2 linked regions of the Nodosilinea sp. FACHB-141 genome follow. The protein of the gene in region 1 interacts with the protein of each later gene in a pairwise test. Links are inferred from orthologs where the notes say so. Each region holds a gene or a part of one and is shown on either strand. Other genes may lie near its edges. The genes, in order: H6F59_RS00250 and H6F59_RS02035.

Region 1 (15,197 bases):
CTGCACGGTGCTGATGATCACCCACGATATCGACGAGGCATTATTCCTAGCCGATCGCCTAGTGATGATGACCAACGGTCCCGCTGCCGGTATCGGCGAGGTAATGAATATTCCCTTCGAACGGCCCCGCGATCGCGACCAGATTATGGAAGACCCGCAGTACTACCAGCTACGCAACCACGCCCTCGACTTTCTCTACAACCGCTTTGCCCACGACGAAAGCTAGCAACCGCTAAATTCCAAGGCTCTAGCTAAGTTTGCTGGCCAGTTTGTAGAGCCAGAACTAGAACCTTGGAATCTCTGCCCTACGGATTGCGCTAAGAGCAAATTTTAACTATGGTCACCCTTCAGTTATGAAGTGGTGATCATTACGCCTGCTCCCAAATTTGCCGAATTTCACCGGGAAGGATTGAAGCAATTTCCTGGTTTCGTTCAGCAGGCAAAATTTCCTTCATAGCTGAGAACACGGCTGCTGTTACCTCCTCAGGAGCAACCCCGGAGGGCAATGCACCTTCTTGTTGCAGACGCAGCATAAATGTCCCTGGCTTGATGTGTAAATTTTGCGCAGGGCTAATGCGGCTGAAGAAAGCGACCATGACGTTGGGATCTTTCCAAAGATCAAGCACTTCTTGCTCCGATTCAGATGCGCCTGCCTTGAGGTCTTTTTCGATCTGATCGCTGGTTTTGTTCAACATCATATCCCGCAAAATTCGGAATACGATGTTTGTGGCCCGCTCGGCATCGTTAGCGGTTTTCAAACTACTCCGCTCTATCACTTTGTCAAGAAAAGACTGTTGCTGGGTTTGACTTGCCATAATTTCTCACTACAACTTCTGCAAAAAAATGAATTGAACTAAATCAATTCATCGGGGTTCCACTACATGTTGCGAAGTGTAAAGGTAGATTCCATCCGTCTTTTGACGGAGCCATCTGGTAGAGGTGCCAAGCGTAGCACTCGTTAATTTCGAATTGAGGTTGAATTGATAGTCAGCTCGCTAGGCTATTGGTTGAGACGGTTAACTGTTCAAGGTTCAAGTTGCCAAACCTGTAGGATGTTTACTTTCAACCTGTATGGCGCCAGCTTTTTCCGTCCCAAACGACTGCTCAATCAGCCCCTCAGGCATAGACTGATAAAACAATGACTTCTACAGACGCTGTGAACACAGCTCGAATCGTACATATTTTGGCAATTTCAGGCAGTCTGCGTCAGGGTTCGTCTAATATGGCTTTGCTTAAGGCTGCGATCGCCCTATCGCCTAAATTCGTTGAGATGAACCTTTATGGTGGACTCGATGATTTACCCCATTTCAACCCTGACCTTGAGCCAGCGGAACCACTAGCGGTAACTGATTTACGGGCCCAAGTGAAATGGGCGGATGGCATCATAATTTCTAGCCCAGAATATGCCCACGGCGTACCAGGTGTGTTGAAGAACGCGCTGGATTGGTTAGTGAGTGGTGAGGAGTTTATGGGCAAGCCGGTTGCGATATTCAATGCTTCGCCTCGTGCCACCTACGCCCAAGCCTCGCTGATCGAAATTGTGACCACTATGGCAGGGCGTATTGTGCCTGAAGCCTGCATCACGGTTTCTTTGCTGGGCAAAAATCTGGATGTCGCTGGAATTCTGGCTGAGCCAGAGATTGCGGGCGAATTGAGCGCTGCCATCATGGCACTCATCAACGAGATCGAACCATCCACAGCGGTTCACCTCTAGGCAGTAACCCGTGACAATGTCTCAAGCATTAGCGCCTCGCTGCCGCTAGGGAGGAGCAGGTTTGACCAGATACTTGGGCGACTCAACATAGCCCTGCCGGTAATAAAACCGATGGGCCTGCGCGCGGCGGCTGTGACAGTGCACTTCAATGCGATCGCACCCCCGCGCCCAAGCTAGATCGCTGGCCACTGTTTCCAGCGCCGCCCCCACTCCCTGCCCCCGTGCCGCCGGGTCAACGCAAAAGTAGCTGATGCGGCAAAAGTCTCCCGGCAGCGCCAGCTGCGGAATAAAGTGCAGCGAAATGAAGCCAACAATGGCGTCCTGTTCTATGGCGACCAGAATCGCGGCATCGGCATGGGTGAGCTGCCGCTGGAGGCTGTGAATGACAAAGTCGGGGGTGACGGGGTAGCCGAGCTCGGTGAGCAGGGCCGCGATCGCAACGCTGTCTGCCACCTCGCCGGGTCTAATTTGCATAGGCGATCGAGTCCAGCGCAATGCAAGGATTTACTTTAAAGGCCACCACGACACCTTATCGCGGGTGGCCCCGTACACTTCTTTTAGCCCCTCGGGGTCAACCACCTGCACCTGGTCATTGGCCGACTCGGCAGTTTTGCTGGTTTTGATGTAGCCCGCTTTAGTCAGTCCCTTTAAAACCTGCTCAACGGTGCGGTGGTTGAGCTGGCAAGCGCGGGCGATGAGGTCAATGGGCAGGTCAAAGCAGTAGCTAGTGCTGCTGCCTTGGCTCGGTTGACTGCCCAGACTGCGCTCTTGATAGATTAATGCCCGCAGCAGCGCCGCCACCGCTTGGGGAGGGTATGTGCTGCAATTGAGCAGGTGATACTGAAACTTCTCGCGCAGCTCAAATAACAGAGAGTAGCGATCGCGGAAGGCCTCATGCTGGTCGTACAGCGATTGCACCACCGCCACCGGCACCTTGATCACGTCGGTGGTTTTGTAGGCTTCCACCAGGCTAGGAAACGCCCGCACCACCGGCCCAAACCCCACGGGCAAATTGCGCATGCCAAAACAGGCGCCGGGGTAGGTCATGGCCATCACCCGGTCGAGGGGAGTGCTGCGCATGATCACCGGGCCGCCCTCGACCACCACGTAAAGGTGCTCTAACCAAGTCTGCGGACGAAAGGCCGTATACACCGGCCGATTGGAGTACAGCTTTTCTACGACCAAGACGCTGGGGTCTAACCCGTTGAGCAGGTCTTTGGCCTCTAGGCCCTGAAACAAAAAACTTTTCGTGGTCAAGGTTTCGACGGCATCAGTCGCCGCAACCTGGCCTTTTTGCCTTGCCATACTGCACTACAGGTTCGTTACCCCGCCATTGTCCCTCGAAAACTACGCTTGCTCAAGAATTCTTGACCGCAATCTCGATTGACTTGTATTTGAATTGGAGAATTGAACCGGGTGGGCAGCTGAGCTGACAGTGAGTGGTAGGGGTGGCTCGATGGCCTTAGGCCATCGAGCCACCCCTAAACAAACTTAGTAGCCGTCGTCGGTTTCAGTGTTGAACCACAGATCGGCTTCTAGCTCCACCAAATCGAGCAAGGCCTCGTGAACAGTGCCAGCCTGGCCCTCAATGGCCAGATCAAACCAGCCATCTTCTTGGCCGTTGGCACCCAGCAGCGCGCCCAGAATATTCACCTTGAGCCCGTAGCGGTTGATCAGGTTTGAGATTACCGGGTCGGGGTGGCGTGCCTTGGGAATGCGAATTTTGACTTGGGTTTGCACCAGGCTTTCTGGGTCTTTAAGGTGGATTGCCTCAAGGCCATAGTCGGGAGAAATAGACGCCATCGCAAGCCTCCTTAGTGACTTTTGCTCTGAATGCCGGCGCCGCGCTCTAGCACAAACTTCACCACCAGGGTGACTACGGCCAAACAGGCCAGCAGCAGGGCGGCAGTGTAGGCCGCTTGGCTGTTGTACTGGATGTGCGCCTCTTCAATAAAGAGGGGCAAGGTTTGGGTTTTGCCGACAATGTTGCCCGAAACCACGGTCACCGCTCCAAACTCACCCATTGCCCGTGCGTTAGTCAAAATTAGGCCGTAGAGCAAACTCCACTTAATCGACGGCAGCGTGACCCGCCAAAAGGTCTGCCACTGACTCGCCCCCAGGGTGGCAGCCGCCTCTTCTTGCTGGGTGCCCGCTTCTTCGAGGGCGGGCAGCACCTCACGGGCAATAAAGGGCATGGTGATAAAGATACTGGCCATGACGATGCCCGGCAGGGCAAAGATAATCTTGATGCCGTTGGCATCGAGCAGAGGCCCAAACCAACCCCGGTTGCCAAACAGCAGCACCAGCATGAGACCCGCAACCACCGGCGAGATCGAGAAGGGCAGGTCGATGATGCTGATCAGGAGCGATCGCCCTGGAAAATTTTTGTTGGCCAACGACAGCGCCGCACAGATCCCAAACACCGTGTTCAGCGGTACCGTGATCGCTGCCGTAATCAACGTCAGCTTGACCGCATTCAAAAAGAACTTGTTGCTAAACGTGTCGAGCAACCCGGGTAGACCCGCCTTTAAAGCCTGAAAAAATACGTTGAGGGTCGGCACCAGCAAAATTAGCCCCAGGAAACCAAAGACAAAGGCCACCAGCAGCCACTTGCCCCACTGAAACGCTGCTCTCTGAGATCTAGACCCAGCGGCAGCAATGGGTTGTTTTAGAGATGAATCAGCCATAGAAGCGCCTCCCGCGGGCTTGAATAAGGTTGATCACCAGCAGTGCCGATAGCGAAATCAGCAGTAGCACCGTGCCAATTACCGTGGCCCCGGCGTAGTCGAATTGTTCCAAACGTTGAACAATCAGCACTGGAGCGATTAGGTCTTGAAAGGGAATATTGCCCGCAATAATCACCACTGAGCCGTATTCGCCCACCGCCCGCGAAAAGCCCATGGCCACGCCCGTTAGAATGGCAGGCATCAGCGGCGGCAAAATTACCCGCCTAAAGGTCTGCCACTGGGAAGCCCCCATAGACCAGGCGGCCTCCTCCATTTCCGACTCCATGTCTTGCAGCACCGGCTGCACCGTCCGTACCGAAAAGGGCAGCGCAATGAAGATCATCGCTACCAGCACCCCCAGTCGGGTAAACGATACCCTAATGCCAAAGGGCTCTAGAAAGCCGCCAATCCAGCCGTTGGTGCTGTAGATAGTGGACAAGGTTAAACCAGCCACTGCCGTGGGCAGAGCAAAGGGCAGATCGATGATGGCATCTAAAAATCGCTTTCCCGGAAACTCGTAGCGCACCAGCACCCAGGCAATAATAAGCCCAGCAAAGCCGTTAATAATGCTAGCCACCAGCGCTGTAAAAAAGGTGACGTTGTAGGTCGAGATGGCCACCGGATCGGTAGCAATGCGCCAAATCTCTGCCGGGTTGAGGGTCAGCGCCTTGAGTACGAGCGCCGCCATCGGCAAAAACAAAAACAGAATGAGATAGAACCAGGTAACCCGCCAAGTCCAGGGAGCATGGAGAATCTGGTGCCAAAGACCCGGGGATGAAGACGGTGGGGATGAAGTCATAGGTGCAGAGAAAACATGTCGATCAGTCCGTTTCGGGTGACCCTCACCTCAGCCTGCTCTCGATCGGATAGGGCTGAGGCAAGGGCCATCTACCTACTTGCCAACTTTAGATTGAACCTGGTCAAAGATTGCCCCATCGGCGAAGAACTTCTTGTCAATCTCTTCCCAGCCCCCTAAATCAGCCACCGTAAACAGGGTTTCAATCTTAGGAAACTGATCGGCAAACTGTTCACCCACCTCTGGGTCGGAGGGGCGGAAGCCCACTTTGGCAAACTCTTCTTGGGCCTCTGGGGTAAACAGAAACTCCACAAAGGCTTCAGCGACCTCGCGGGTGCCGTGCTTATCCACGTTGGCATCGACAACGGCAACGGGGTTGTCAATGGAAATATTCACATCGGGAACAACAAAAGGCAGCTCTTCGCCATTTTGGGCGGCCAGCAGCACCTCGTTTTCGTAGTTAATTAGCACATCGCCCTGGCCTCGGTTGAAAAACACGTCGGTGGATTCTCGCGCATCCTTGGGCAGCACCGGCACGTTCTGATAAATCTTGGTGACGAAGTCTAGGGCAGCGGCGTCATCGCTACCGGTCTGGGTCTGAAAACCCCAGGCTCCTAAAAAGTTCCACTTGGCACCGCCGGAGGTTTTGGGGTTGGCGGTCACCACCTGCACATCGTCGCGGGCCAGGTCTTCCCAGCCCTGGATATTTTTGGGGTTGCCCTCGCGGGTGACCAGCGCCGCTACTGAGGAATGCACAATGGCGCTGTTGGGGGCTTCGTTTTCCCAGCCAGCTTCAATCAGGCCGCCCTCTTCAATTTTTTTGGTGTCTCCGGCCAGGGCCAGGGCGACGACATCAGCTTCTAGCCCATCGAGCACAGCCCGAGTTTGGGAGCCTGAGCCACCGTAGCTCTGATTAAAGGTGACATCCTGACCAGTTTCCTCCTTCCACTTCTCGGTGAACTTAGGAATGATCTGCTCATAAGCTGCCTGGGTCACGGCGTAGGAGACCAGGGTGAGCTCTACGGGGCCGGCGGCAGCAGTGGTCGCTTCGCCATTGCTGGCTTCGGGAGTCGATGTGGTGCTACCGCAGGCGGCTAGGGTACCCGCTAGCCCCAGGCCAGCCGCAAACAAGATTGCCGATCGCCGCGAAATATAACGTTGAGGTGATGTCATGGGTAGCTCTCCAAAGAATCTCCGGTATCTCGATAGGGTTTTCGAGGATTACGTTTATGGACTGTATCATAAAATTTTGGACTTAGATCCAAAATGAAGTTGAAGCCATTTGCACATTTTTTTGGAACCAGATCGATCTTGTTTTGGGATGAGTTGCAATTTTATTGTGGGTGGGGTAGCGTAGGTTCACATTGCAGCTCGGTCGGTGGGCGATCGCCCCTGGAGAACTGAGGCGCACCCTGCCCCTGCTGTCTAGATTTGGGTTTGAGGTGATGGGAAAAGTGGCACCGCTTCGCTAAGCTCCGATGTCGCATCCCCGTTGAAGCACACTGTCGATTTTAGGAAACGCCCGTGGGAATCAGAGTAGACAACGTTTCAAAACGATTTGGGGATTTTCAGGCCCTTGAGCCCATCACTCTGGATATTAAGAGTGGTTCTTTGGTGGCCCTGCTGGGGCCGTCAGGTTCGGGTAAGTCGACCCTGCTGCGGGTGATTGCCGGTTTAGAGCAGGCCGACACCGGCAGAATCTACATTTCGGCTCAAGATGCCACCCACAAGACGGTGCAAGATCGCCAGGTGGGTTTTGTATTTCAGCACTACGCGCTGTTTAAGCACCTCACCGTGCGCAGAAACGTGGCCTTTGCCCTAGAGCTACAAAAGTGGCCCAAAGAGCGGATTAAGAATCGGGTTGATACCCTGCTAGACCTGGTGCAGCTAAATGGGTTGGGCGATCGCTATCCCTCTCAGCTGTCGGGCGGTCAGCGGCAGCGGGTGGCCCTGGCGCGGGCCCTCGCCGTTGAGCCCCAGGTGCTGCTGCTCGACGAGCCCTTCGGTGCCCTCGATGCCAAGGTGCGCAAGGATTTGCGCGACTGGCTGCGCCATCTCCACAACGATGTGAATGTCACCACTGTCTTCGTTACCCACGACCAGGAAGAGGCGATGGAAATTGCCGACGAAATCGTGGTGATGAGCCAGGGTCGAGTCGAGCAGGTGGGCTCCCCCGCTGAGGTGTACGAAGACCCGGCCACTCCCTTTGTGATGAGCTTTATCGGTGCAGTCAACGTCCTCTCACCGGACAACACCTGGAAATCGCTTCACCGCGACGCACCCACCCACGGGGAGGTGTTTTTACGCCCCCACGACATTGAGATCTTCACCGACCATCAAGACGGCAGTGTCGCTGCCACGATCAACCACATCATCCACCTGGGCTGGACAATTCGCATCGAACTCACCCTCGAAAATGGCCACCCGATTACTGCCCACATCAACCGGGAGCAGTACCGCGACCTGGGTGTTGAGACGGGGCAAACGGTCTACCTGCGGGCCAAGCTCATTCGCAGCTTTGCAGCCACAGCGGGCTACGCACCATCGGTAGCTTAGCGCTCAGGAAAACTGTAAAAACCTCGATTTCCCCCACCCCCCGTTTTCGGAGGGTAGGGGAAATTGCTTGCGAGCATCTTTGTTGCAGCCCAATGTTGGCGATCGGTAAAACTGGGCCAAGACCTGCCCCTGGCCCAGTGCTTTGACCCTTAACTGGCGTTTAGCTGGTTTAGTCTAGCAGTATGTCAGCCGGAGAGCCTCAATATAATGTCATAGTGGTTTTGGCATTCCCGATCTGGAGGCCAAGACGTAAGCAGGTAGGCGGGCAATGGGGTTAGCAGGCATAGAACTGGGGCTAGCGGTCAACGGATTGGCGCAGCTGGCGTCACCGGGGCCAATTATCTTTCAGCTGGGGCCACTGGCTATTCGCTGGTATGGGCTGCTGATTGCGATCGCCCTGGCAATTGGCATTACCCTGGCGCAACGGCTGGCCCAGCGACGCGGGCTTGACCCAGAGGCAGTTGCCGACCTGTCGATCTGGCTGGTGCTGGGAGCTTTGCCTGCTGCCCGTCTCTACTACGTCGCCTTTGAGTGGGCTCGTTATGCCGATGACCCGCTGAGTGCCTTTGCCATTTGGCAGGGGGGCATTGCCATCCATGGGGCTATCTTGGGCGGTATGCTGGCGGCGCTGTTGTTTGCTCGTCTCAATCGACTGTCGTTTTGGGCCTTGGCAGATGTGGTGGCTCCGGCCCTGGTGCTGGGCCAAGCTATTGGTCGCTGGGGCAATTTCTTTAACTCCGAAGCCTTTGGCGGCCCAACCAATCTGCCCTGGCGAGTTTATATTCCCCCCGCCCAGCGCCCCCCTGGTCTGGAAACCGTGGAGTATTATCACCCCACCTTTCTCTACGAATCGCTGTGGAACCTGGGGGTGTTTGCCTTGGTGCTATGGCTGTTTTTCTGGGGGTTGCGCCATCCTGAACGGCTGAAGACGGGTACGCTCTTTTTGGTCTACTTCGCCACCTACAGCCTAGGCCGCCTGTGGATCGAGGGCCTGCGTCTCGATAGCCTAATGCTGGGGCCGCTGCGAATGGCCCAGGTAGTGAGCCTCACCGGTATAGCGTTGGGAGTGGCTGGGTTACTGTGGCTGTATGTGGGTCGGCGATCGCTGCCGGATGTGGCCAAAGGCAGCTAAATCTCAATCGAGAGCGTACGTAGGTAAAGGCTCCCACCTGTCACTGTGCGCGTTCTGATTTGCTGCCGTATTGCCCAACCAAAAAACGCCCTGGAAATCTCGTTGTGATTTCCAAGGCGCAGCAAGGGGAGTGACGATTGATAGGGGTTGGAGGACTACTGCGACGGGGAACTGTCTTCGGAACCGCAGTTGCCGGGGCCGCCGCCTCTTCCTATGTTGCTGCGCAGGGCTTCCTGAAGATCGGTTTCGCTGACGCCTAGCTCGGCAGCAGCGGCGGCCAGCTCAGGGCGCGGCGGGGGCTCAGCGGGTAGGCCCAAGGCTTCTTTCAAGGCGGCTTCACTGACGTCCAGCTGTGTGGCGGCGGTGGCCAGTCTTTGGCCGCGATCGCCGTCTCTGCCGCTGCGTAGGGCTTCCTCTAGCTCAGTTTCGCTAACCCCTAACTCAGTGGCGGCGGCGGCTAGGTCAGGGCGCGGCGGCGGTTCAGCAGGCAGACCCAGGGCAGCTTTGAGGGCGGCCTCGCTAACGCCTAGATCTGCCGCAGCGTTGGCCAGCCCTTCACCGTGACCTCGCCCCCGGCCTTCGGGCCGCTGAGCGGGCTCGGTTGGAGTGGCTTCGGGCTGCGGGGGTTGACCCTGGGTGGTTTGGCTAAAGGCGGCCAAACCTAGACCACCAACCAGGGCAGCCGCCAGGCCAGCAGTCAGCAGTGAACGATGAATTACCATGAATGATTTGCTCCGGTGATTAGGTTGACGATTCCTATTAAGCCTGGGCACTATGGCAAAACCATGGCCGCCAAATTACAGCTTTGTCATTTTTGTGGTTCGCTGGCGGTGCTAGGCTGTGAGCGCCTATGAACGTTTTATTAGTCGAAGATGAGGCCAAAATTGCCAGTTTTGTGGCCCAGGGGCTGCAAGAACAGGGCTTTGTGGTTGACACCTGCCCCAACGGCACCGAAGGCTATGCCTTGGCCACCGATCGCACCTACGACGTGGTGCTGCTCGATATCATGGTGCCAGGGATGGACGGGCTGGCCATCCTCAAGGCGCTGCGAGGGGCGGGCTACGCGGTGCCAGTGATTTTAATTACTGCCCGCAACGAGCTAGACGATCGCCTGGCCGGGCTAAATCTCGGGGCTGACGACTACATTGCCAAGCCCTTTTATGTCGAAGAACTGGTAGCTCGCATCCATGCGGTAGTGCGGCGCAGCAGCGGAGAACGACAAAATTTTTTGGCCGCTGGCCCCCTGCGCCTCGATCGCATCACCCGCGAGGTCACCTGCGGCGGGCACCAGGTTGAGCTAACAGCGCGGGAGTTTAATCTGCTGGAGTATCTGATGCGATCGCCCGGCCGAGTGCTGACCCGCACCCAAATTTTGGAGCATGTCTGGGGCTACGATTTTAACCCCAGCACCAACGTCGTCGATGTGGCCATTCAGCGGCTGCGCAAAAAGCTCGACCCCCTAGACGCGGCCCAGTGGATCGAGAGCGTGCGGGGAGTGGGCTATCGCTTTCGCCCTCCCGAAGAGAGCGCCCGAGGGGAACGCCCGTGACGCGATCGCCGCTGCCCCGACTTTCCCTAAGGCTGCGGCTGGCGCTGTGGTCTGCCGCTCTGGCTGGGGGCGCGCTGCTGGGGTTTGCCCTGCTATCGAGCTGGCTGATCTACCAGGCCAAGCTCGATAGCCTTGATGCCCGGTTAGAACGCACCGTTCCCCCAGGTCGCCCCGGCGATCGCGGCAATTTTTCTCCCGGCGATCGCAGTGGCTTGCCCCCCAACCCAGAACCGGATTTGGCTCGAGACCTGGGCCTGCCCGCCGATGCCGAGGTGGGGCTTCTGATTGTGGGCCGCACGGGGGAGGTGATCTATCAATCGCCCCAGTGGCCCAGCGCGATCGCCCAAATCTCCCCTGTACCCGACCCAACTCAAGGGCGTCGGGGACCACGCCGGTTGATGACAGTGCGAACGCCGGACGGACCTTGGCGAGTGGTGGTGCGAGCTACGCCTATGGGTCAGCTGGCGATCGCTGCCAACCTCGACGCGCTCCGTCAAGAGATGGCCACCCTGCGACGCATCTACGCCCTGACCATCCCCGGCTTACTGCTGGTGATTGGGGGCGGAGCCTGGACGATCGCGGGCCAAGCGCTGCGGCCTGTGCGCCAGCTCAGCCAAAGCATTAATCAGGTGACGGCCCAGGGGCTGCACCAGCGGGTGCCCGCCGACCCCGACCCCGAGTTTGCACCGCTAATTTCCGCCTTCAACGCCATGCTAGAGCGGCTCGAGCGCAGCTTTCAACAGGCATCTCGCTTCAGCGGCGACGCCGCCCACGAACTCAAGACGCCCCTGACCATTCTCCAGGGCGAGCTAGAGCGAGCCATTCAACAGGTTGAAACCGGCTCGGCGGCTCAGCAAACTCTCAGCCAACTGCTCGACCAGGTGCGCCACCTAAGCGGCATTGTACGCAAACTGCTGCTGTTGTCGCTGGCCGATGCCGGGCAGATGAGCATTCAGCGCCAGCCGGTCGACTTCAGCGCTTTAGTGCAAGATCAGCTGGAAGATCTGTCGCTGCTGGCCCCTGAGCTGGCGGTGACGGCTGAGATTGAGCCGGGGGTGAGAGTGATGGGCGATCGCGATCTCCTGACCCAGGTGATCCAAAACCTGATCACCAACGCGGCCAAATACAACCTGCCCCAGGGCTGGGTGCGGGTGGCGGTCAACCGCGCTGATTCCCAAGTGCAGTTCACATTAACTAACGCCACAGCACCCCTCACCGCCACCGAAGCCAGCCGCCTGTTCGATCGCTTCTACCGGGGCGACCCCGCCCGCGCCCGCCAAACCGAAGGGCTGGGCTTAGGCCTCAGCCTCGCTCGCGAGATCGCCCGTACCCACGGCGGCAATCTGGCGCTGGCCCCTAGCCCCGATGGGGAGGCCCGGTTGGAGTTGCACTTGCCCCTGTCTTCTAGCTAATCAAAGGTACAAGCTACAGGAGAGGACTTGGGTGTAAGGTTTCAGGTACAAGGTCTAGGGTCCAAGTCTTGCCCTAAACCCTAGGCCTTGTACTCAACCTCTAAATTCGGCCTGACACCATCCAACCCAGACAGCCAAGTTCTTGTCCTACTGAAAGAGAAATATTAGAGTTATGTAAACATCTGTTAACAAAGGTATAGACTAAATTAAGGAAAATACTTCACTATTGGCTTTACTTTGGGCCAGCGGTGGGTCGCCTTCGTCGTTGTCAGTTCTATGTTCTTACGGCAAGCCAGTATGAGACACGTGCTAAACATTTTGGTCATTTGTGTAGTAAGCCTCTGCGCCTGGCTGCCGATGGCACCGGCCCTGGCTTACGACAACCCAGAACTCTTGCCCGATACCCAGACTGCCATCATTGATCTGGCCAAGTCGCTCAGCGCTCGCCAAGAAGAAAGCCTCGACTCTAAGCTCAATGACTTTGAAGCCGAAACTGGCTGGAAGCTGCGGGTGCTGACCCAGTACGACCAAACCCCAGGCCGGGCGGTGAAGGACTTTTGGGGTCTCGACGATCGCAGCATTATGCTAGTGGCTGACCCGCGCGGCGGCAATCTACTCAACTTCAGTGTGGGTGATGCCGTTTATGACTTGCTGCCCCGCACCTTCTGGATTGAGCTGCAAACCCGCTACGGCAATCAGTTCTTTGTGCGCGAAAACGGCGAAGACAACTCTATTCTCAGCGCCCTGGAATCGATTCAGGGCTGTCTGCGCCAGGGGGGGTGCAACGTGGTGCCTGGTCTGCCTCAAGAGCAGTGGGTGCTAACACTGATTACCTCCATTGTTGGCGGCGTAATTTGTGGATTTGCGGCCCACCCTCGCAAGCCCGGACAAATTTTCGCCTGGCAGTGGGTGCTGATTTTCTCGCCGCTGTGGGGGATTCTGTTCTTTGCCTTTGGCATTGGCCCGGTAGTAACCCGTACCAGTGACTGGCTGCCCCTAACGCGTAACGTCGCTGGCTTTTTGATTGGCGCTTTAGTAGCCTTTCTGACTCCAATTCTCGGCAATCAGGCCTCTTCTGAGACCTAACGACGGGTGGTTTGGCTAACCTGCACTAGGTGTGGGCTGTGGGCATTGTTCGTCAGAACAATGCCCACTCTGTTTTTAGAGCTGTAGCGAAAGAACGAAAAATGTTTAATTAGGCTTGAATTTTGACATTTTTGGTTATTTTGGACCGACATTGTTCTGCTGCATGGCGATCGCTTATTCGGTCAAGACCCTCTACCCAATTTCTTAGCTACACCGGCTGGGCAGTCATAACGGCGTTGACTGTTGCTAGCAGTTGCCGGGGGTCGATGGGTTTGCTGACGCAGTCATTGGCACCTGCTTTGAGGGCTTGCTCTATTTGGTTAGGGGTGTCTAAATCGACTAAAGCTAGGATTTTTGGCCCTGGGGAGTCTGAGCCCTGGCGCAGGGTGGCAATGATGTCGCTGCCATCAGCGCTGGCTAAGCTGAGGCTGGTGATCATGGCCGCGGGTTGAAGCAGAGCTACCTGGTCGAGCACTCGCGATCCATCCACAATCCAGATCACCTGGTAGCCAGCGGCGGTGAGCATGTCACAGATGACGCTAGCGGTTTCTTCATTGTCTTCGACCAGCACAATGCGCCCCACAATGGGTTCGGCGGTGAGCAATGGCTCGGCCGCTAGGGGTTCGGTCGATCGCTGCGCCGGAATTCTGACGGTAAAAATAGAGCCCTTGCCAACCTCTGAGTTCACTTTTATAGAACCGCCGTGGAGCTCGACCAGCTGCTTGGTGAGGGCTAGGCCCAAGCCTGTGCCCGGGTGCTCTCGCTGGAGCACATTCTCAAGCTGCTGAAACTTGCCAAACAGCAAGGATTGGGCGGCGGCTGAAATGCCAATGCCCGTGTCTTGGACTTGAAAGACGGCATCGTTTTGCTCACGCCGCACACGCAGAACGACCTTGCCACCAGCATCGGTGAATTTGACGGCATTGCTGAGCAGGTTGGCGAGAATTTGCCGCACCCTGCGGGGGTCGGCTAAAAAGGTGTCTTGGCCGTTGGGCAGCTTGAGGTCGAGGGCAATGTCGATGTCGTTTTGAGCGGCCTCAGTGCGAAAACCATCGACGCTTTGGCGACAGAGGGAGGTGAGGGAAAATTGGCGCACTTCTAGAACAGTGCGCCCAGCCTCAATTTTTGACACGTCGAGAATGTCGTTGATGACGCGCAGCAGATGCTCGCCGCTGGTTTGAATGGTGGAGAGGTAGTCGCGCTGGCGGGGGGTGAGTTCGCCCAAGGACCAGCGCAGTAGGGTAGCCGACATGCCAATGATGTAGGTGAGAGGGGTGCGCAGCTCGTGGCTCATGGTGGCCAAAAACTCGGTTTTGGCCCGGTTGGCGGCTTCGGCGGCCACTAAGGCATCGCGCAGGTCTTGGGTGCGTTCAACGACGCAAACCTCCAGGTTTTGGGTCTGCTGCTGAAGCTGTTGGTAGAGCTGGGCCTGGTTGATGGCGATCGCTAGGTGCTCGGCAATGTGCTGCAAAAACTCGGTCTCCCAGGGCTGCCACTGGCGCAGGTCGTCGCACTGGTGCACAATCAGCAGCCCCCAGAGCTGCTGCCCTACCTGAATGGGCGTCACGGCCTTTGACTTCACCTGCATTTGTTGAAGAAAGGTTTCCATGCAGGGGGCATGGGGGTAGGCTTTGCCCACATCGTCGATGGCGAGGGGGCGACCGTGGCGGTAGCGGCGCTCTTGGTGGGGGTAGTCGGGGTGGTCGTTAAAGCAGAGGTCTTCGGTGTAGTTGAGCACCGAGGCGAGGCGATTGCTCGATCGCGACTCGTAGGTGATATAGCCAATTGGGCGCGCCCCGCTGAAGTGGGCTGGAGCATCGCTATCCATAGGCTGAACCGGGGTGGCAGGCACCTGGTCAAACTGGTAGATCAGCAGCCGATCGGCCTGAAGAAACTGGCGCACCTCGGCTACAGTGGTTTCTAAAATTTCACCCAATTCCAAGCTGCCCTGAATTTTGGTGATCACCTGGTTGAGCAGCAAGCGGCGCTCTCGCTGCCGGTTGATAACGATTTGAGCTGGAACCTCAGCACAGGCCTGCAGCCAGGCCAGCATAAACTGGCTGAGGGAGTTGAGGCTGGTGGTAGGTAAGGTCCGACTCAAGCCCCGCCGGGCCAAGAACGCCTCTATGACAGCAGCCTCGGCAGTGAGACCAACCACGGCGCGATCGTCATCCTGGGAGCGCGCCATTACGACTACCGCAAGCTCTGGCCCCTCTAAACACCAAA
Region 2 (15,230 bases), on another replicon or contig:
CTGTCGCAACGGGTTAGCTATTACAGCCGCAGCCGGTGTGACCACAGCCCGAAGACCCCTCGGGGTGGCCGTCGGCACAGGCATCACTGCAAAAATACTGGCCGTCTTTTTCTAAAGCCTGGCTGGTGTCAACAATGCACAGGCACGAGTCGCAAGCGCATTTCATTTGGGTAACGGTAGTCATGGCAAGTTTCCTCTTAGGTTAAGTGAACTAAACTGATGCTCAAATGCTTGAACACCTGTTCATGAATTGACTATAACATGTGAACAAGTGTTCATGGGTTGAATGGTTCACTATTGTTTGCTGTGATAATTGGGATATGCCTCTAAGCCCTGGCTATTCTTCAGAGATGACTGGTATGGCTGGCGATCGCCCCCCTCTCGATGACCCTTCCTGCCATCACGCTGGTTCATCGCCTGTGGACGAGATTTTGAGCATAGAAAAGGCCCAGCGCATGGCCGAATTTTTCGGCGTGCTGGGCGATCCCAATCGCTGGCGCATTCTCTCGGCTCTGGCTTTGAGCGAAATGCGGGTAGGTGAGCTAGCAACTGCCGTGGCCATGAGCGAGTCGGCGGTGTCCCATCAGCTGCGCATTTTGCGTGCCACTCGCCTGGTCAGCTACCGCAAGCAGGGGCGCAACGTACTCTACTGCCTCAAGGATGATCACGTTTTCAATCTTTATCGGGAAGCGTCGGATCACTTGGATGAACCGTCGGAGGAGTAGGTGGGTGGATGGGTGGATGGGTTAAGGGAGGTGAAGTATTTCTAGACCTCAGACAATAAACCTGAGACCGTAAACCTGTCTCTAGGGAAACGGTAGACTGGAGTATTGCCGGGTTGTCGTATTGCTATGACCGTTTCTCCCCTTGCCCAGGATGCTGCCATTCAGCCGTTGTTGGCGATCGCCCAGGCCACTCGCCAAGCGGCTCAAACTTTAGCTAGCCTGTCTGCTGAAGCCAAGAATCAAGCGATCGAGGCGGCGGCAGCCGCCCTTGAAACCAATGCCGATCGCATTGTGGCGGCCAACCAAGCAGATTGCGAGGCTGCCATAGCTGACAACCTGGCCAAGCCGCTGTACGGACGGCTCAAGCTCGACGGGGTGAAGCTGGCGGGGGCGATTGCTGGTGTGCGCGACGTAGCCCGCCTGCCCGACCCGGTAGGAACGGTGCAAATTCACCGCGAGCTAGACGAGGGATTAGTGCTCAAGCGGCTGGCGGTGCCCTTGGGGGTGCTGGGGGTGATCTTTGAGTCGCGCCCCGACGCAGTGATGCAAATTTCGGCCCTGGCGATTAAGTCGGGCAACGGAGTGATTCTTAAGGGGGGCAAGGAGGCGGTGCGATCGTGCACCGCTTTAGTGGAGGCGATCAAAGAGGGGCTTGAGAATGCTGGAGTAGACCCAGCGGCAGTGCAGCTCTTGACTACCCGCGAAGAAACCCGTGCCCTGCTGGCTCTAGAAGGTTACGTGGATCTGATCATTCCACGCGGCTCCAACGCGTTTGTGCGGTTTGTGCAAGAGAATACGCGCATTCCGGTGCTGGGCCACGCCGATGGCATCTGCCATTTGTACATCGACAGCGAAGTAAATCTGGCTCAGGCGATCGCGATCGCCGTCGATGCCAAAACCGCCTATCCCTCGGCCTGCAATGCGATCGAAACCCTGCTAATTCACCAAGATGCTGCTGTTCAAGGATTGCCACCTCTGGCGGCGGCGCTACGGGCTGCCCAAGTAGAGCTGCGTGGCGATCAGCAGGCGCAGCAGATTTTGCCCGATTTAGCCCCCGCCACAGAGGAAGACTGGGCGACGGAGTACAGCGACCTGATTTTGGCCATTAAAGTTGTGGCGTCGGTGGAGGAGGCGATCGCCCACATCAATACCTACGGGTCGCGCCATACGGAAGCCATTGCCACTCAAAACCCTGCCACCGCTGCCCACTTTATGGATCGTGTCGATGCCGCAGGGGTCTACCATAACTGTTCGACCCGCTTTGCCGACGGCTTTCGCTATGGCTTTGGGGCCGAAGTCGGCATCAGCACCCAAAAGATGCCCCCTCGCGGCCCGGTGGGATTAGAGGGGTTGGTTACCTATAAATATCAGCTAGTAGGTGACGGTCACGTTTCTGTGACTTACAGCGGCAGTGACGCCAAACCCTTCACTCACAGAGATTTGGACTTACAGTAGCTACGGCAGGATAAACAAATACTGGTTAGCGGCGGCGAGAGAGCATGAGGCCACCAGCGGCGATCGCCAGCCCTCCCAAAGCAAAGGGCTCTGGCACTGGCTGCGCGGCATAGAGAATACCAATGGGGCGCTGTAGCTTAGGGTTGGCGTCGGCTAGCAGCGATCGCTCTTTGGTCGGCCCATCGTATTTGAGGATGGAGCCAATTTCCGAAACGATGTCAAACCCCACGGTAAACAGATCGCCATTGGGGGCAAAGGCTAAGCTGCCGATAAAGCTACTGCTCGGCACAGAGCCGGTATAGTTGGTCGATAGTTCTCCCAACAGCGTCCCTGTGAGAGAGTCGTAGCGACGAATGCCATTGGCAAAATCGCTGACCAGCAGTTCACCGCTGAGAGGATCCATCGCCATGCCCAAGAAGCTCACAAATCCTCTGCTGTCGGGCGAAGGCTCGGGCTGCTCAGCAAACACCATCCTGGCTTTAGTGGCAATGTCATAGCTGAGAATAATGCTGGGCTGGCCAAAGACGGGCATGCCTTCCACTGCAACGCTGCCCTGAGTCGTCACATAGAGCCGACCATCGGGGTCAAAGAGCAGGCCGTTGGGGCCATTGAGGCCGTTGGGGACGATCCCCTGACGTTGGGCGAAAACGTCAACAAACTCCCCGGTGGTGCCGTCGTAGCGCAGGATCTCGTCGGACAAAAAGCTGCTGACGTACAGGTTGCCGTCGGGGCCAAAAGCCACACCATAGGGACGAAACAGGCCATTCCCCGAAGCAAACACGTCGATGAACTCACCCTCGGGGGTAAACCGCAAAATGGCAGAGTTTTCTGGGGTAGTGCCGCTGCTGATATATAAATTGCCATCAGGCCCATACACAAAGGTATCGGGGCTATCTAGCAGACCGTTATCTGGAATTAGTTCTCCGCGAAAATCACCGGTAATTTCATCAAAAATAACGATGTTATTGCCCGAAGTGTTCCCTACCAGCAGGGCTGCATTCGCCGCCATAGAAAACGTTGCGACGCCAAGGGTGCTCAGCAACGGAAGACCAAATTGGGTCAAATATTTCATGGCGCTGCCGGAGAAACTGCGTGTAAACACTGAGATGCTCATCCAAATTCTCTGTTGAATTTGACAAGGGAACTGTGCCTACTCCGACATTTGCTTTGATTTCATCAAATCTTTATAGGAAGCCCACTATTGCATTCGCGCGTTTCCCTAGCGTCCTGGTAGAGCGAAGCATCACCTACTGCTGCTCCTGAGCAATTTTTCTTGACGGCCTAATTCCCTAATGCCTCGTCCAGCACCTGGCGCGCTGATTCTGCCTGGGCTTTGGCTTCTTTGAATCGCAGGTTGCTCTGAGCAAACGATTTCAAAATTTTAAAGCCATCCTTCAATTCAGTCACTTGGTCGTCGGTCATCGGGTCATCGGTAAACAGCAGATCTACAAGGTTACGCACCTGAAGAGCTTCATCGCGAGATGACTGTACTTTTACCTTGAGCGTGGCCAACTGGTTCAAAACCTGAATGGCTTCTACGACGGCGTCTTCTTGCTGCTGCACGGCGGCTGAGGAGGTAGGGGGCTGCACTTCTACAAGTTGCTCGACGCTAAAGCCATCAGCCAAAGCGGTGGGCAGTTCGCCATCGTCAAGCATAGCCATGAGCTGATCCATCGCCTTATCGCGAGCTTTGCGGGAATCTTTGCCCGATACTGTCAAAACGACATCTGGGCTCTGGGCCAGAGTATATTGAACCATTTAGTGTAGATCGTGCGTACTATGTCAGTATACGCTACCAAGTCTCCAGGGCAGGCATTTATTCTCGCATGCCCCCTTGTACCACCGATCGCAGCCGCTCGTGCAGCTCTGACCCATCACGCCGGGGTACAAAGGGCTGAATCATGTCGGCCTGGTGCCAGGGGGATGCAGCCTCTGCAGGCAGCGGGCGAAAGTTGGGAATATCGGGAGTGTCTGGGGCTGAGGCGATCGCCGGTTCGCTTGTCGCCTCAGCTCCTGGCTCACCGTCGTCCAAGGAACCAGTCGTTGCCTCTACTTCTGAATTGGTTGCGATCGAGGCAGGTGTAAAGTCGGTAGACGCAGCGCTGGAGAGCGGTGCGTCAGTTTCTAGTGGAGCATCAATCTCTAAATTTAAGCTGGCCGGAGCGATCGACGGCAGAGCCCGACGAACGGGTGAGGACTCTGTGCCATCACCATAGCCGGTAGGGCAGAGCAGCGATTGGCCTAAAATAATGGATTCAAACTCGCGATTGAAGTGGCGAATGGGCTGACCTCGCCGCTGCCATAGCTTGAGAATTTGGTCGATAGAAATAACTTTGTAGCGCCCTTGATAAAGGGCTTCGGTAATAGCGTGGCTTACCCAAACTGAGCCAAACTCTTCCAACCAACCGGCAATGACAGCTTTGGTAGGATAGTCCTCAGCCTCAAAGCTGTAGCTGGTGAGCAACTGGTAGATGGGCTCAACATCTGGAGTGTTGCTGAGGTAAGTCATGATGGTTTGCCTACGCGTTAATCCCCACTGAATGGGGCATTTTAGGTAGTCATTACCTTTCAGCTTAATCTTAAGCCTGCGTAAAGACTACCATCGTAAGGTTTATTACCGTCTATGGAAGGCAGAGCTACTGCACCACCACATCACTAGGGGTATCTGGTGGTGAATCAAAGGGAGCAGTGCGCCCCACCCAATCAAAGCCGCTAAGCCGAAATCCTAGGAAACCGGTTTCTTGAGTGGGGCTATAGGTTACCAGTAGCCCGTAGGCTCGGCGACGGTATTCAAAAATGAGGTTGCTATCAATGGTGCGCCCGCTATCCACGTTAATCGAGGCCTGAAAACCGGCTAGAAAAGGACCATAAATCTGCTGAATAATGCCCCCAGACAGCACGTTTCGATCGACCGCTCGATCGAACAGAAAGGGAGATGTATCGCCACCGACGAGAGTGTGTCTAAAGCCAATATTGAACTGGGTGTAGTCGAAGGTTTTACGCTGTAAGTGGCCCAGCTGACCCGACAAAATAACTCTGGTTTCTAACGACTCTTGGAAGTCGCTGCTGGTGTAGTAGGTAGCTCCACTTCGTAGCCCGACCCCTAGCGCCAGGTTGGGTACCAGCGGTCGGGGAGAATAGCGCAACCCTTCGGTGGCGGTAGCAGGTAGCGGTTGCCCCTGCCACAGCAAGAAGTTGCGGGTGAGGTCAGCACTACCCTGAAAACGAAACAGGCTGGCTAAGCCTATACCTTCCCCAGGGTCTAAGAGATCAGGCCGGTCGGTGTTGGCCGTAATGTATTGCCCAGACACCTGATAGGTGAGATCAATACCGCTGTTACCCAGAGCCACTACGGGAGACTCAAGCAGGGCACCAATGGTGTTTTGCACATCCTGATACCCGAGGGAGCCGTTGAAAAGGCGATCGCGGTAGCTATACTCCAAAGTAAGGCGGTGGGTGCCAAGCAACTGCCGAGCCCGAAAGCTGGCCCGAAATCGCTCGCTAAAGTTTGCCAAGTCAAACCCCGCTAAGCTCGCAGAGCCCAACACTTGGGTGCGCGGCCCCAAAGAACCCTCAACCTGGGCTGCCAAACCAAAGTTGGCGGGGTCACCGATATTGTAGTTTGAGGCGCCCAACCAGCGGGAGATGAAAAACTGAGGCGCGATCGTAACGTTTAAAGGCCCTACCCTATTGATCGGCAGCGGGGCTTCGACGTACAGGCCACCGCGATCACGCCCATCAATGCCAATGCCCGCTGGCAACGGATTTAGGGCTTCTGGAGGCAGCTGCCCTCGGGTAAGCACAAAGCGATTTCTAAACAACGGAATGGAAAGGCCCTGGTTAAATACCAGCCGGGGGTTTTCAAACACCAGCTCGTCTTCTAACTCATTGATGGGTGTAAGCCGCACACTATTGGCCCTAAACTCCAAGTCTGGGGGCGAGAAGGGATCGTTTGTCAGCCGAACTTGCTCGCCATACCAGCCGTCAGCATCAAAGGAAATTTGCTCGGCCTCAAACCGTACCCGCTCAATTGGGCGCTGTTCACCCCCCAGCAGCACTTGGGGATCGCCCGTCGCCAGGGCAATCCCGCCTGGGCTGGTGACTTGGGAAATGGACCTCTGATTTTGTAGCCGATAGTCGAGAGGAACGTTAGAACCCTGCCCTAGACCAGCCGAATCGGTGGAGAAATCGTCTTCTAGGGCGGGCAGCTCTAGCTCACCTCGGCTCTCGGTAATCGTGCCTGCACCCTGCAATAGGTTGTAGGTAGCTGTTGCGCCCTCAATAATTTGATTGTTGCGGTTAAAGAAAACGTTGCCTTCGGCTCGCAGATGGCGATTGACTAAGTTAGCCCAGAGGCGATCGGCGGCTAGCTGTCCCGTGCCAAACTGCACCAGCACATCGCCTGTAGCAGTGACAACCTGGCGAACGGGCTCAAACTCTTGGCGATCGGCCCGCAGTAATATGGAGCCTACCCCCTCAGCCGGCAGTTCTGTTTCGACGGGGGCATCTTCGACGGGGGTGTCGGGTGATTCAGGCTCAGGCGGTTCAGCCTCAGAATTTTCGGGTTGAGGGCTTTCAGGCCCAGGATTAAGAGGTTCTGAATCGACTTCAACCGGTGCTTCGGTGTCCTCGATCGCTGGTTCAACGGGCACTAGAGGCTCGCTATCGGTGGGTTCAGGTATCAGAGGCTCTGAGCCGTCATCGATCGCTAACAGCGGTGAGAGCAGGCTAACTCCGCTCAAAGACAAGGGGCTAGCTACAACACTATCGGTTGAAGCGATCGCTGCCATTCCCCCCGGCCCTGACTGGGAGGCCACTACCGCTGAAACCAGCACGACTTCGGCTGATTCTGGGGGTGGGGGCACAGCGGGCAACATAGGCGGCAAAGGCATGGGCTGGCATCACCAAAGCAAAAACAAAGCCCGGCAAGCGGGCTCAAGCAGGCCACTGTCACCAGGCTATTAACCTTGATGTAGCAGCTTTAGGGCACAGACGGGCAACCCATGGCAGGGCCGCCAATTCCCAGACTACTTTTAGCGGTGCAGGTTCCGCAGGGCAGGCTAGATGGCAAGCCCCGGAGCGACTCCTGGGGCATTTGCCATTTAGTAGATATCAACCTGTCACCCAGGCCAAACCTAGTCCATGTCTTGACGGCCGGGGTTGCGGGAGGGGTCGCCGCTCAAAAAGCCAAACACGAACAGGGACACAAAGAAGGCGACTACGAGGTAAACCACAATCTTAAGGGTGAGCATGAGTTAGGTCTCCAAACCGGTAGCAGAGTAGGCCCAAGACCTGCCCCAAGCAGTAGCCAAATTCCGCTGACGGAAACGGCCCCGGTGCAGGACTAAGCTGGGTCTATCATATCGCCAAACGTTCGCCTATCTGCCGGCCCTGATTAATCTACCAAAGCGATCGCAGCCAGGCCCAGGCCATTCGCAGCCAGGTTTCGAGCACGTAGAGCACCCAGTCTAAACCCCGCAGCACAGTGACTAGCGGCGGGTCGACGTAGTTGATTTGGGTAACTTTGACATCTAGGGCGCTCGGGGAATCGAGCTGATACTGGTTTGTGCCCGTGAGTGTAGTTGAGCTGGGCGAACGGTCAGCGGTGACAGTTTCGATGGGTAAACGCTGGCTGCCTGGGGCGATCGCACCATTTTGCCCCTGCTGGGTTTCTAGGACAGAGGAATTGGATCCCTTAGGGACCGCGTACACCGCCCCGGCCATCGTTACCACCAACTCAGCGGCTTGCTCAACCGAAGCCGTCGCTGGCAGAGTTCTCAACGTAGGTCGACCCCAAATACGAGGCGGATAGTGGCCGTAGGGGTTTTTAGGCTCTGTGGCTGCGGCCTCGATTTGAGGCCTTTGGCCAATGGCGCGATGCGTGGTGCGTCTGTGCAGGGTGATCGCTGCGGTCATTGCTTGCTGGCTAGCTTCGCCAAACAGGTTAGTGGCCGCTGCCAGGGGGCTAGTTTGCAACCAGCGCAGCGCAGCAGGCAGCCATCGCATGGGCGGCAACACTGCTGGATTAGTCTGGGGTAGAGGCAGCCCAGGCTGCTGGAGTCGAGAGTTAAGACTATGGCGGCGCTGCACTCGCGCATATTCTGCCAGCATGAGCACCAGGGCCTGCTGAAGTCGCTGCTGCTGATCGTCGGTCAGGTCGGCAAAAATCCCGTTGTCGACGGTCACTAGCACTAGCTGCTGAGTCGCTAAGTCTGAGGCGATACCGCGAATGGGTTGATTGAGCGGCACTAGATGCCACTGTCCAGGGGTTAGCACTGCGCCAGCCTTCGACTGCTTAAGCCATGGCCCATGGACGTTGACTAGCTGTAGCCCACCAGGCCGAACCATTTGACTGTGGACTACCGGTGGTTGAATGACCGACAGCAAGGCGCGAATCGGTGTGTCTGCTGCTACCAGTTCTGCAGGGAGTGCTCCGGTGAGTTTGGCCCAAACCGGCCGCCAGGGACGGGTAGCTTGCAACTGCCGAGCGCCCATTCTTAGCCCCTGCACCGCTGCGTAGAGAGGGTAAACGGCCACTTGCAGACCCCAAACCGCTGCGGTGCGTCCCTGCCGCAGCCACTGCCCGGTGCTGTGGGCCACCTGCCGATATCCCGCCATTAAGCGGGCCACGGTTTGGCTTTGAAACGAGCGCGACGAAGTCGCCATAACTCTGCCTACACTGGGGAGACTGCCTTTGATCATACCGGAGCCATGCCCCCTGCCATCGTTCTTCCTGTACTCCCGCCGCAGATTTTAGCGACCCTCGATCGCCTTCGTCATCTGAGCCAACTGGATGTGCAGGGTACCTGGCACCGCTGTCCTGAGGCTGTGGAGAGTCTGGATCGTTCCTCTAGCAATGCCTGGAAAACCTGGCCTTTAGCAAGGCTAAACGATCGCCATCACATTGCCTGGCCTAAGGGCAAAGTCTCCCTGGGGCTGCACCAGCGCTTTACTTGGCCTACCGATCTCAACGGTTATCCTCTTCAGGGGCTGACGGCGAGGCTGGCGCTGCGCTGGTGGGCCGACCAAGCGGACATCTTCGTCAATGGCGAGCCGGTGCAGACGGGAGATATCTTCGACTGCTGGACGCGGATTGTGCTGACGGACAGGGTTGTGCCGGGAGAATCGGTAGATGTTTCGCTGAAGCTGCTAAGTCCGGGCCACGACGAGGGGGCGCTGGTGCAGGCCGAACTGGTATTTGAAGCCTTGGAGGGAAACTGCCCCGAACCTGGCTTTGTAGCCGACGAACTGGCGGTCTTGGCTACTTATCTGGCTCAGTTTGACCCCAACAAGCTCGACATTCTCACTCAGGCTCTTGAGGGAATTGATTGGGATGGGGTGGGCGATCGCGATCGCTTCCACGCCTCACTTCTGCGCGTGCGGGATGCTTTGAAGCAGTTTTCGCCCTGGCTTAAGCAGCGCACCCTTCATTGCCTGGGCCACGCGCATTTAGATCTAGCCTGGCTCTGGCCCGTCCCCGAAACTTGGGAAGCGGCCGAGAATACGTTTCGCTCGGTGCTGGCGTTGCAGCAAGAGTTTCCCGAACTCACTTTTAGCCATTCCTCCCCAGCGCTATTTGCCTGGTTAGAGCAGCACCGCCCCGAGTTATTTGCCACTATTCAGCAGCAGGTGAAAGCGGGGCGCTGGGCGATTGATGCGGGGCTGTGGGTTGAGCCTGATCTAAACTTGCCGGGGGGAGAGGCGATCGCCCGACAGATTCTCTATGGCCAGCGATACTGTGTCGAGAAATTTGGTGGGGTGAGCGCGATAGCCTGGCTGCCCGACACCTTTGGCTTCTCCTGGCAACTGCCCCAGCTGCTTACCCAGGGCGGCATTCGCTACTTCGCCACCCAAAAACTCCGCTGGAACGACACCAACCTCTTCCCGCACGACCTGTTTAGCTGGCAGGGGTTAGACGGCACCGAGATTACGGGCGTTACCCTGCCCCCCATCGGCACCGACATTACCCCGGTTGACATGGCCCAATATGCCTGCCAATGGGAAGTCAATACGGGTTTTGTCGATGCCCTATGGCTTCCCGGCGTCGGTGATCACGGCGGTGGCCCCACCCGCGACATGCTGCTCAAGGCCCAGCGCTGGGCCAACTCCCCCTTCTTACCCACCCTCACCTTCGGCCACGCTGCCCCCTTGTTTGACCAACTCACCCATCGACCCATCGACCCATCGACCCATCCACCTGCCCCCTCACTTCCCACCTGGAACGACGAACTCTACCTCGAACTCCATCGAGGCTGCTACACCACCCACGGCGACCAAAAACAGTACAACCGCCGCTGCGAAGACATGCTGTTTCAGGCCGAACTATTTGCCTCCATCGCCGCGATCTATGAGCTTCAGCCCTATCCCCATGCGGAGCTAGAGGCTGCCTGGAAGCACGTTCTCTTTAACCAGTTCCACGATATTTTGCCGGGGTCGTCGATCCCCGAAGTGTTTGAGCAGGCGAATGCAGAATGGCAGGCGGCGCTGGAGATGGGCGATCGCATTTTGCAAACCTCTCTTCAGGCTCTCGCCGAGCGGTGTCTCTTTCCCGCGCCTCTGCATCCTGACGCTGTGCCCGTGGTGCTGTTTAACCCGTTGAACTGGGAGCGCAGTGAGGTGGTGAACGTTTCTTTGTCTTCCCTGCCTCAAGCTTTCTGGCAAGCGCAGGATGCGGAGGGCCAAACGCTACCCACCCAGCTTGAACAGGCTGACTCTCCATCGCTGCTAGTCTACGTTCCCGCTATTCCTTCTGTGGGCTACCGCCTGATTTGGTTGATTCCTGCCGAGGCGGCCCCATCTAGTTCACCGCCTGCGGAGTGGGTTTTAGAGAACGCCCACCTGAAAGCCATCATTGACCCTACCATTGGCGGCATCGCCAGCCTGATTCACAAAGCTACGGGCACCGAAACCTTCCAGGGCTATGGAAACCAGATCCAGGCTTTCAAAGACGAGGGCCAATATTGGGACGCGTGGAATATTGCCCCTGATTACCAAGATCATCCCCTAGATGCCTTTGTACTTAAGAGTATTAGCTGGATTGAGTATGGCCCAGCGCGGCAGACCCTCCGGGTAGTGCATGGCTTCAATCAGTCCACTATCGCTCAAGACTACCGTTTAGAGGCAAATGCTCCCGTGCTTGCTGTTCATACCAAGGTGGATTGGCACGAAACCCAAGTGGTGCTGAAGGCAGCGTTTCCGCTGACGGTGTCGGCAGCTGAGGCGACCTATGAAATTCCCTTCGGGGCGATCGCCCGCTCAACCACTCCCACCACTCCCCAAGACCAGGCCAAGTGGGAAGTGCCCGCCCTGCGCTGGGCCGACCTCAGCGATGGCGATCGCGGCGTCAGCATTCTCACCGACTACAAGCACGGGTTTGATGCCAAACCCAACCAACTGCGGCTGACGCTGCTCAAGGCTCCTGTCTGGCCAGATCCGGGGTGCGATCGCGGCCTCCAAACCTTCAGCTACGCCATTTATCCCCACGCCCATGGCTGGCAGCAGGCCAAGACCGTACAGGCCGCCTACAACTTCAACCTGCCTATTCGACCCTGGGTGTTGCTATCCTCGGCCATGTCTACAGGCGCTCAATCCTCCGCCAGCTTCCTTAATTTAGGAGACACTGGGTTTGTGCTGTCAGCCTTCAAACAGGCAGAGGAAGCGGCAGATCAATATATTCTGCGCGGCTATGAAAGTAACGGCTTAGAAACATCTCTGAAGCTCCAGGGCTCTATCCCAGTGGAGGTGACGGGGCGAGTAAATTTGCTAGAAGAACCCTACGAAGCGAAGGGATGGCATGGGGTAGATCCCTGGCAAATTGTCAGTCTGGCGGTATCCATTAGTCCGGCCCTATAGATACCCAAACATTGCAGGTTGCGTCCTAGCTATTGCCAGGAGCTATACCAGTCACTAGAGCACTAATAGCTGGGGTAATAGCTTGCAAAACGGGGGACAAAATTACCACCGATGCTGCTGCGATCACAATGGTTGTCGCCAGCCGCGTGACTTGGTCAAAGGCGTTTTGGTAGGTGTCAAATTTGAAGTTAAGCTTTTCGACATCAGTTTCTACTCTGCCGATGTCAGTCTTGACATTGCTGATATCGGTCTTCACGTTGCTGATATCAGTCTCTACTCGGTCGAGCCGCTGGTTGATTTGCCGCAGCTCTGACAAGATCTGCGGCTAAAATCCTTCGGGTGTTTCGCTGGCCTGCATCACCTGATCCAGTGAGTCGGTGTTTCCATCATACCTAACGCCCTAAGGAACCAGGACGGTGCGGGGGACTAAGCTATTCGCTCCTGGCTGCGATCGCAGCTTCCGAGCTTGAGCCAGCAGTTGCCATGCCTCGGGCGACAGAGCACCGGGGGCCAATAGAGATAGCCCAGCTGCGACCTGGCGCTGGCGCAGGGCAACTAGGCCCCAGTGCAGGTGCAGGTATTGACCAATGGCGGCAAGGGTAGGAATGCGATCGCGGTACCCTTCATTCACCCGCCCATAGATTCGTTCTTTAATAGTCAAATTCAGCGCCATGCGACGGCTGAGCGACATTTTTTGCTCGTAGCCCCCGGCCCAGATCGTGCGGTATGCCAGGCATTCGTTGATAAACAGCGCATCGCCAAAGTCAGCCAGTTTTACCCAGGCGTCGATGTCATCGTAGTTGGTGGTCATGGTGGTATCCCAGCCGCCCGCCCGCAAAAAGGCATCGCGGCGGGCCGCTACCTGGGCTGGGGTGCCAAAGGGCACCTGATCCATCAACATGCCGTAGTGGATGGCGCTTTGAGGAATGTAGAACACCTGGCCGGGTCCGGTAGCCGGGGTGCGGCGAATCTCAGCACCATACTCGTCAACCTGAATTGCCTGGCAGGAGCAGAGCACGGCTTGAGGATGCTGGGCGATCGCCGCTGCCATCTTCTCAATGCAGTCTGGTGCTAGATAGTCGTCATCATCCAAAAACTTAACCCACTCGCCGCTGGCGGCGGCCACGCCATTGTTGACCGTAGCGGCATGGTTAAGGTTTTGGGCATTGCGGTGATAGACAACCTGGCTACCCAGACTGCGCATATACTCCTCAGTGCCGTCGGTAGAGGCATCGTCAGCGACCACGACTTCGCAAGGCACGGTTTGGTTGAGACCGCAGGCGATCGCCCGCTTCAGCAGCTCCAGCCGATTGTAGGTAGTAATCACCAAGCTAAATTTCATGGCCGCCTCCCCAGGCCAGTAGGCCCAGCATTCCTAATTAGGATATTGATTACGGCCTTAGCATGCCCTACCAGCAGAACAGATTACCAAGGAGTTCAAGCCCTCGTAGAGGCTTCTACCACGGGCAAAGAGATGATTAAAGTTGCGTCAGATCAACCCATCAACAATAGGCTTATTTACACTCTCAGATTAATCATCCTAGAAGTAACCTTGAACCCCCTCTCTCGTTTTGAGAGAGGGGGTTCAAGGTTATAGCTTGCTTCCCATAAGGTAAAACAAGTTTATGCAAGTTGGCTGTACCGAGTAGCGATGCTATAGCGAGACAAAGCGCTATTAGCTAATAGCAGATGCCATTTCCCGCTGTAGCTTACCCTTGGCAGCTTTAAAGTCAGTTGCCATTTGTTCCTTTTGACTAGTGCTGCAATTCTTATCAATAGCGGCAAACATCGTAGATTCCTCCTGGCGCATATGATCGCCAACGGCATCCATTAACTGTTTAACCTTTGATTTGAACTCATCAGTCAAAGCAGGGTCAATGGCTTTGATCTCATCTAGCATGCGCTTCATTTCAGCTTGCTCATCGTACAGCTCTTGAACATTCTCGTTGCCGTAGAATGAGCGTACATTCGGATAAACAACTTCTTCTTCCGCCTCAGCGTGGGCCAGCAAATCTTTATAGAGCTGCCCAAAATACTCTTGGAGCTTTTGAGGATCTTGAGTACCGCCGATTTCGGTAAAGATAGTGTTTGCCTTGCTATGGTCCAGCCGAATCAGGGTCTGAATATTCATATCCTGCTTGTCGGTATTTTGGGTCACCACACTACCAAATACTCCGGATAATGCGGCGATCGAGTCTTGCACCCGTGCCCAAATTCCTTGATCGGCGTCTTGACCAGTCATCTCACGAACACCCACCTGTTCGAGCATCCCCTTAAGCTGTTCTTGATGGGCACGCCCTTCAAAATTGACCGTATTCAAAGGCCCAATGGCTATTTCGATGTCTGCTCCTACCTTCTGGGCTGCCTTATGAATTACGATGCCGCTCATCGCTTGACTATGCTTCATCAATTCATGGTGTATGAGTTTTTGATAAAATGTAAACTCATCGCCAGACATCATCTGCTCAGACTGTGAAATGAATTTTTCAGTTGCAGTGCTAGGATCGGCTGGAACACCATATTGAACAATTACAGTTTCAATAATGCCAAGGTTTTTCTGGTCGTCCTCCAGAAAGTTCTGGAGACGTTCGCGAATATCTTGGTAGGGGCAGGCCTCCATGAGCTTTTGATCATTCGAGATTATCAAATTTTGAAAAGCTTTTAAATCTGCCAACTTCTCACCAATTAACTGGCGCTTTGTATCGTCTAGCGTTGTAACCATGATTAATTTTCCTCTGCAAAACAACTTAATTCAAGCTTAATTACCAGGTTTAGAAAAACCTAGGTGCCCCAGCCGAATCTACAGCAGTCTAAACAACTCTTGGCTTCAGGATAGGCATCTTACCTCTAAGGTAAGATGCCTATCCTGAAACTTTATTGGATTACAAAGGTGCTATAGAACCATGGAATTACGTCTATATTCCGCTTGGAAACGTTGAACGACTAATCTCTCTATCGGTCTATAGAAAATATGCCTATTAGTCAACGTCAAAAAGGCATTAGAGAAAACCTGTATAAGTCGTCCCATGCCATGGTTTATGGGGCAAAAAAGCTTGAATAACTTATTTTTAGACTTTAAATAGATAGATCTTCATCGTCTACCTAACCTGAGTCATAGGTTTTGAGCCTGCCGCGTGATGGTAGGTATTCCTAAAGAATCAATCACAAAGGAAAAGTTTGGACTTTGTAGGTGATTGG

What was found.
Region 2: the proteins of H6F59_RS00250 (region 1) and H6F59_RS02035 interact in binary tests that used the Escherichia coli proteins (3 or more experiments, as listed by UniProt). The link is inferred for Nodosilinea sp. FACHB-141 from one-to-one orthologs.

Annotation. Positions count from the first base shown.
Region 1 is NZ_JACJPP010000002.1:57,190-72,386, reverse strand. The notes cover bases 5,862-8,776. They hold H6F59_RS00250 (TOBE-like domain-containing protein), read left to right. Parts: upstream 5,862-6,760; coding sequence 6,761-7,792; downstream 7,793-8,776. Other genes in these bases: lgt (prolipoprotein diacylglyceryl transferase), read left to right, coding at 8,061-8,776; H6F59_RS00255 (sulfate ABC transporter substrate-binding protein), read right to left, coding at 5,862-6,409. In the rest of the region: H6F59_RS00295 (nitrate ABC transporter ATP-binding protein), read left to right, coding at 1-226; H6F59_RS00290 (DUF2267 domain-containing protein), read right to left, coding at 369-815; H6F59_RS00285 (NADPH-dependent FMN reductase), read left to right, coding at 1,139-1,714; H6F59_RS00280 (GNAT family N-acetyltransferase), read right to left, coding at 1,760-2,188; H6F59_RS00275 (Crp/Fnr family transcriptional regulator), read right to left, coding at 2,219-3,019; H6F59_RS00270 (NIL domain-containing protein), read right to left, coding at 3,206-3,517; sulfate ABC transporter permease subunit CysW, read right to left, coding at 3,529-4,401; sulfate ABC transporter permease subunit CysT, read right to left, coding at 4,394-5,239; more of H6F59_RS00255, read right to left, coding at 5,333-5,861; more of lgt, read left to right, coding at 8,777-8,924; H6F59_RS00240 (hypothetical protein), read right to left, coding at 9,080-9,646; H6F59_RS00235 (response regulator transcription factor), read left to right, coding at 9,775-10,473; H6F59_RS26145 (ATP-binding protein), read left to right, coding at 10,470-11,885; H6F59_RS00225 (TPM domain-containing protein), read left to right, coding at 12,243-12,971; H6F59_RS00220 (ATP-binding protein), read right to left, coding at 13,180-15,197. UniProt on the Escherichia coli protein: Part of the ABC transporter complex CysAWTP involved in sulfate/thiosulfate import. Responsible for energy coupling to the transport system.
Region 2 is NZ_JACJPP010000004.1:151,263-166,492, reverse strand. Bases 68-3,015 are described here. They hold H6F59_RS02035 (glutamate-5-semialdehyde dehydrogenase), read left to right. Parts: upstream 68-851; coding sequence 852-2,180; downstream 2,181-3,015. Other genes in these bases: H6F59_RS02030 (PEP-CTERM sorting domain-containing protein), read right to left, coding at 2,206-3,015; H6F59_RS02040 (helix-turn-helix transcriptional regulator), read left to right, coding at 321-725; H6F59_RS02045 (metallothionein), read right to left, coding at 68-184. Also shown: more of H6F59_RS02045, read right to left, coding at 14-67; more of H6F59_RS02030, read right to left, coding at 3,016-3,252; H6F59_RS02025 (hypothetical protein), read right to left, coding at 3,462-3,938; H6F59_RS02020 (hypothetical protein), read right to left, coding at 3,997-4,689; H6F59_RS02015 (DUF3769 domain-containing protein), read right to left, coding at 4,817-7,072; H6F59_RS02010 (photosystem II reaction center protein I), read right to left, coding at 7,316-7,432; H6F59_RS02005 (hypothetical protein), read right to left, coding at 7,581-8,846; H6F59_RS02000 (alpha-mannosidase), read left to right, coding at 8,892-12,032; H6F59_RS01995 (hypothetical protein), read right to left, coding at 12,058-12,348; H6F59_RS01990 (glycosyltransferase family 2 protein), read right to left, coding at 12,433-13,374; H6F59_RS01985 (hemerythrin domain-containing protein), read right to left, coding at 13,708-14,754. UniProt on the Escherichia coli protein: Catalyzes the NADPH-dependent reduction of L-glutamate 5-phosphate into L-glutamate 5-semialdehyde and phosphate. The product spontaneously undergoes cyclization to form 1-pyrroline-5-carboxylate.